DNA from 2 places in the Proteiniborus sp. genome. Region 1 is predicted to be linked to the other one. Evidence: predicted binding sites of a transcription regulator. Region 1 holds the regulator's gene; the other holds the start of a gene.
The links. Region 1 encodes CtsR, which represses protease genes until heat stress. Its sites were predicted from a motif close to AAGGTCAANNAAGGTCAAAT; they were not measured.
Positions count from the first base shown of each region.

Region 2: the regulator CtsR is predicted to act here: its motif matches at 1,180-1,199, upstream of clpB (ATP-dependent chaperone ClpB).

Region 1 is NZ_JAWRHZ010000053.1:2,400-5,838, forward strand. Features, by position in the region: gene fusA (elongation factor G) at 1-1,404, shown strand, start outside; gene ABV008_RS10620 (CtsR family transcriptional regulator) at 1,550-2,008, shown strand; gene ABV008_RS10625 (UvrB/UvrC motif-containing protein) at 2,027-2,551, shown strand; gene ABV008_RS10630 (protein arginine kinase) at 2,544-3,439, shown strand, end outside.
Region 2 is NZ_JAWRHZ010000017.1:69,323-72,761, forward strand. Features, by position in the region: gene ABV008_RS02850 (chloride channel protein) at 1-520, shown strand, start outside; gene ABV008_RS02855 (MerR family transcriptional regulator) at 698-907, opposite strand; gene clpB (ATP-dependent chaperone ClpB) at 1,404-3,439, shown strand, end outside.

The sequences.
Region 1 (3,439 bases):
CTAATGGAAAAATATTTTGAAGGTGAAGCTTTTACAGCAGAGGAAATTCATGCAGGACTTAGAAAAGGTGTATTAAATTGTGACTTAGTGCCAGTTCTTATTGGCTCTGCTCAAAATAATATTGGAGTGCATACTCTTCTTGACATGATAAGTGCTTATTTACCTTCACCACTTGATATAGGTGTACATGAGGGAGTTAAACCTGACACAACAGACAAAATACAAAGAAAAATCGACAAGAGCGAACCGTTTTCCGCATTTGTATTCAAGACTATAGTAGACCCATTTGTAGGTAAGATTTCACTATTTAATATATGTTCAGGAAAACTAGTAAAGGATATGGATGTATTAAATACCAATAAAGACGAAACTGAAAGAATAGGAAGTTTATTCTTATTAAGAGGTAAGACTCAAATAGAAGTTGGAGAGTTAGTTGCTGGAGATATTGGGGCTACAGCTAAACTTCAATTTACAGAAACAGGAGATACTATTTGCGACAAAAATGCTCCTATACAGTATGATAAAATAAAATATCCTGAACCATGTCTATTCTTAGCTGTAGAGCCAAAATCTAAAGGTGATGAGGAGAAAATAGGTTCATCTCTTACTAGAATGACAGAAGAAGACCCAACCTTTATAGTTCAGAGAAATGCAGAAACAAAGCAATTGCTAATAGGCGGTCAAGGTAATATGCAGCTTGCTGTTATTACAAACAAGCTTAAAAATACATTTGGAGTCGAAGTAGAACTTAAGGATCCAAAAGTTCCTTATAGAGAGACAATAAAAGGTACAGCAAGTGTTCAAGGAAAACATAAGAAACAATCTGGTGGTGCCGGACAATATGGTGATGTGCATATAAGATTTGAACCTTCGCAATTAGACTTTGAATTTGGTGAAGAGATATTTGGAGGAGCAGTACCTAGACAGTATATTCCAGCTGTTGAAAAAGGATTAAGAGAATCTATTGAAAAAGGTGTTTTAGCAGGATATCCTGTAGTTAATATGAAGGCCGTACTATTTGATGGGTCATATCACCCTGTGGATTCAAATGAAATGGCTTTCAAAATAGCCGCATCCCTTGCATTTAAAAAGGGGATGGAGCAAGCAAAACCAATATTACTTGAGCCTATTATGAAAGTTGAGATACTTGTTCCTGAGGAATATATGGGAGATATAATGGGAGATATGAATAAGAGAAGAGGAAGAATATTGGGAATGGAGCAACAAGAAGATGGCAATCAACTTGTAACAGCTGAGGCTCCACAAACAGAAATGTTTAAATATGCAATAGATTTAAGGTCAATGACTCAGGCAAGAGGAAGCTTCAGGATGGAATTTGTAAGATATGAGGAAGTGCCTCAACAAATAAGTGAAAAAATAATAGCTGAAGCAAAGGCTGAATAAGAACAGGTAAAAATTAGGAGCGCTAGGAATAGCGCTCCTAAATATTTAAATATGAATAATAAAAATAACTCTTGAAAAAAATTATAATATATATAAAATATAATTAAGGACAAAGAAAGTCAAAGTCAGAAAAAGAGGTGAAGAGATGTCAAAGCTAAGTAACATAATTGAAGATTTTATAAAAAAATTATTAGAAGACACAAATAACGGAGTTATTGAGATACAAAGAAATGAACTTGCTCAATATTTTGATTGTGCGCCATCACAGATAAATTATGTTTTGACGACAAGATTTTCATCAGATAAAGGTTATTATATTGAGAGTAGAAGAGGTGGAGGAGGGTATATAAAAATTGTTAAGGTAAATATTAATAGGGATAAATATATCCAAAACCTCATATTAAACATAATAGGAGATTCTATAACTAAATCAAAGGCGTATGGAATAATTGAAAGTTTTCTTGAAGAAGATATTATTACTGAAAGAGAACACAATATTATGAAAGTTGTACTCGGCGATAGGACTCTAGACAATGTAAATTGCGATAAAAATGTAGTTAGAGCAGATATATTAAAAAATATACTGCTTGTATTATTAGAATAAGGTATTGGAGGGGATAATATGCTTTGTGAAGAATGCGGGAAAAATCAAGCTACTGTCCATATGAAAAAAATAATTAATAACCATGTAACTGAATTTCATTTGTGCGAAGAATGTGCTAAGAAAAACAATAGCTTTAGTTTTGATAAACAATTTTCTATTCAAAATATTTTAGCTGGACTTATAGATAGTTCCTATGACAGTCCTGTAAAAATTGAACATATTAAAGCAACAACTTGCGATAATTGTGGATTAACCTATGGAAAGTTTAGACAGATAGGAAAGTTTGGCTGTAGTCATTGTTATGATTCTTTTAGAGAAAAACTAGTTCCTTTATTTAAAAAAATACATGGTCATGATTCTCATGTTGGAAAAATCCCTAAGAAAGCTGGGAAAAGTGTAAGCACAAGGAAAATAATCGATAAACTAAAAACAGAGCTTGAATTAGCTGTAAATAAAGAAGAGTTTGAAAAAGCTGCTCAAATAAGAGATGAAATTAGAAATCTTCAAGCAAAACTTGAAAGGAGCAGTGAGCAATATGATTAGTTGGTTAGCAGGAGAGGGAAAAGAAAAAGATATAGTATTAAGTAGTAGAATTAGACTTGCGAGAAATATTGAGAATATTAAATTACCTTTTTTGATGACAGAGACAGAAGCAAAAAATGTTATAAAAATAGTTGATGATGCAATAAAGAATGATACGACTACGGATAATAGTTTTGAACTGTTTGAAATTCAAAAGCTATCCCCACTAGAAAGAAATATTTTTGTTGAAAAGCACATAATAAGTCCTAGTCTACTAGAAAAACCTAATTTAAGTGCTTTTTTTCTGAGAAGAGATGAAAAAGCTACAATAATGGTAAATGAGGAAGACCACATTAGAATACAAGTGTTATTACCTGGATTAAATCTTGAAGAAGGATGGGAAATAAATAACAAGATAGATGATTTATTAGAAGCTAACACTAGATATGCTTTTGATGAAAAGTTTGGATATCTAACATGCTGTCCTACTAATGTAGGTACAGGGCTAAGGGCTTCTGTTATGGTACATTTGCCAGGACTTGTATTGACAGGCTATATTAATCAAGTTCTTCAAGCTGTAAGCCAACTTGGCTTAACAGTAAGGGGACTTTATGGTGAAGGTAGCAGTGCTTTGGGTAATTTATTTCAAATATCTAATCAAACTACATTAGGAGAAAGTGAAGAAGAAATAATTCAAAAACTTAGAGGCATAGTACTTCAAATTATTACAAAAGAAAGACATGCAATGTTAGGTTTATTGAATAATAGAAAAATTGAAATAGAAGACAAGGTATATAGATCTTTAGGAATATTACAAAATTCAAGGATAATTTCTTCGAAAGAGAGTATGGAGTTATTATCTAATGTTCGCATGGGTATAAATATGAACATACTAAAAAATGTTGACTT
Region 2 (3,439 bases), on a different contig from region 1:
CGGTGTAATCATAATTTTAATTGTATTTTTAACTGGAACAACTGACTATTTAGGCATAGGAGAAGAAACGATAAATAGTGCTGTTATGGCACATAACATAAGGCCAACAGATTTTATATGGAAGTCAATAGCTACAGCTGTAACATTAGGTTCGGGTGGAAGCGGTGGTATCCTTACGCCTATGCTTTTTGTTGGCTCAACTATAGGGAATATATGGGGGACCATAATTAATGGTAGTGTTACATTTTATGCAGCTGTAGGTATGGTTGCTTTTATGGCTACTTGTGCAAATACTCCAATAGCAGGCATAATTATGTGCATGGAGTTATTTGGGTCAGAAGTAGGAATATATGCTTCAGTAGTATGTGCTGTAGGATATTTAATAGTAGGGCATAAAAGTATTTATCCAACTCAAATACTAGTAAATGCCAAAACTCCTTCATTATATGTTGATACAGATTCTGAAATATTTAATGTTGAAAAGAATATTAGAATAAATAATAAATTATTAAAGAAGTAAACTCAGGGACAAGCTTCATGAGCGTAGAAAATCCTTTTATTATTAAACAGAAACCCCTTTAGAAGTCTTGCTTCTAAAGGGGCTATTTAAAGTGTGGTACTTATTTTCTTGCCATGTATTTTTATTTACGGTACATTTGCATTGGATATTATAGATATTCAACATTATCCATCTTTTCTACAGTGTAATATCCTCTAGCTTCATTCCTAGAGACTTCATATATTGGATCATATCAAGCCTTGCACTTTGTTTTATACTATAATATCTGTATCCTGTTTCTTCATCGACTATATAGGGCTCTAAAAGTTTTATCCTATCATAGTAACGTAGGGTTTGTTTAGATATGTGATTTAGCTCTGCCATTTGCCCAATTGACAATCTGTCCAATTGTATCCCCCTCCTATCATAATTGACAAACAAGCTATAATCTTATCTATTGAGATAGTTGTATCTTATTATGGGAACCGTTAGCCGTCTATACTGTTATAGTTATTATAATTATTATACTATACTTAATATAATATTTGTTATTTTTTTATCAAAAGTAACAAGGAAAGGAGTTGTCCATGGGGGAAACCGTAATTCAGTGTATTTTTCCTAAATTTAAAAATTAGATATTTGTCTTGATTTTTAACAGTAATAGGATTATAATAAATACAAAGGTCAGAGAAGGTCAAACTTTTTCTGTTTTGATTTATAATTACATAAGAACTGTTTAAGACTACTAATAAAGTTCGTTTTGTCATTTTGAGCATTAGTGAAGAATCTCTATAAGCATTAAAATATGAGATTCTTCGTCTTTACCTTAGAATGACAAGAAAAGAAACTAGGTTTTTTCAGTAGCATTGAACTGTTTTCTTGTATTAAAAGAGAGGTGAAGAAAATGGATTTAAACAAATTTACACAAAAAAGCATTGATGCAGTACAAAATTCTCAGCAAATAGCCATTAAAAATGGCAACCCCCAACTAGAAGAAATCCATATTCATTATGCTCTTGTTAACCAAGATGAAGGCTTAATACCAATGGTATTAAACTACATGGGGGAAAATGTAGAGCTTATTAAAAGTGATGTGAATAGGGAAATAAATAATCTTCCTAAACAATCTGGTGGAGGAGGCTCTATTTATCCTAGTAGAACTTACACTAAAATATTCCTAAACTCCGAAGATGAGGCTAAGAAATTTGGTGACGAATATGTGGGAGTAGAGCATATTTATATGTCTCTATTAAAAGAAAGAGGAACTATATCAGAGAAAATATTTAAGAGATACAATATTAATTTACAAAGATTTTTAGAAGCTCTTAAGAAAATTAGAGGAAGTCAAAGTATTACATCAGACAATCCAGAGTCCACATACAATGCTCTAAAAAGATTTGGGAGAGATTTAACCGAAGAGGCTAGAACGGGTAAACTTGACCCTGTAATAGGTAGAGATGAAGAAATAAGAAATACTGTCCGCATTCTTTCAAGAAGGACTAAAAACAACCCGGTTTTAATAGGAGAACCAGGAGTTGGTAAGACAGCCATAATTGAAGGACTTGCTCAAAGAATAATAAATGGAGATGTACCAGAGGGCCTAAAGGATAAGACCATATTTGCCTTAGACATGGGTGCACTAATTGCTGGTGCCAAATACAGAGGAGAATTTGAAGAAAGATTAAAGGCTGTATTAAAAGAAGTAGAGGATTCAGATGGCAGGATTATTATGTTTATAGATGAAATTCACAACATAGTAGGAGCAGGCAGGACAGAGGGCTCTATGGACGCTTCAAATCTTTTGAAGCCAATGCTAGCTCGTGGAGAAATTCATTGTATAGGCGCTACTACATTAGATGAATATAGAAAATATATAGAGAAGGATGCAGCTTTAGAAAGAAGATTCCAAAAAGTATTAGTTACTGAACCTACTGTAGAGGACACTATATCTATTCTTAGAGGGATTAAAGAAAAATATGAAATTCATCATGGTATAAGAATATCAGACAACGCAGTAATTGCTTGTGCTACTCTGTCAGATAGATATATAAGTGATAGGTACTTGCCTGACAAAGCTATAGACCTAATGGATGAGGCCTCTGCCATGATAAGGACTGAAATAGACAGTATGCCTGCTGAACTAGATGAAATCAGAAGAAGAATTCTCCAACTAGAAATCGAAAGGGCAGCCCTAAAAAAGGAAACTGATAGTAGCTCTAAAGTAAGACTTGAAAAATTAGAAAAGGAGCTTTCAAATTTAAAAGAAGAATATGATATTAAAAGAGCAAAATGGGAAGATGAAAAGAAAAGCATATCTTCTATTAAAGAAGTAAAAGAAGAAATAGATAGAGTAAAAAGAGAAATAGAAGATGCAGAAAGACGATATGACTTAGAAAAATTATCTGAGTTGAAATATGGAAAGCTAATTGAACTAGAGAAAAAGCTAGAAGAAGCTAATTTAAGAACTCAAAGTGAAGATAGAATGTTAAAAGAAGAAGTAACAGAAGAGGAAATAGCAGAAGTAGTGTCTAAGTGGACAGGAATACCTGTATCTAAACTAGTAGAAACAGAAAGAGAAAAGCTACTTAATCTAGATAAAATACTTCACAAAAGAGTAATAGGACAAGAAGAAGCTGTAGAATCTGTAGTAGATGCTGTTATCAGAGCAAGAGCTGGTATCAAGGCACTCAATAGACCTGTAGGCTCATTTATATTCTTAGGTCCTACAGGTGTAGGTAAAACAGAGTTGGCAAAGGCATTGACAGAAACTCTATTTGATGATGAAAGAAATATGATAAGGATAGATATGAGTGAATATATGGAGAAACACTCAGTATCTAGGCTAGTAGGAGCTCCTCCAGGATATGTAGGCTATGATGAAGGCGGCCAATTAACAGAAGCTGTTAGGAGAAAGCCTTATTCTGTAATATTATTTGACGA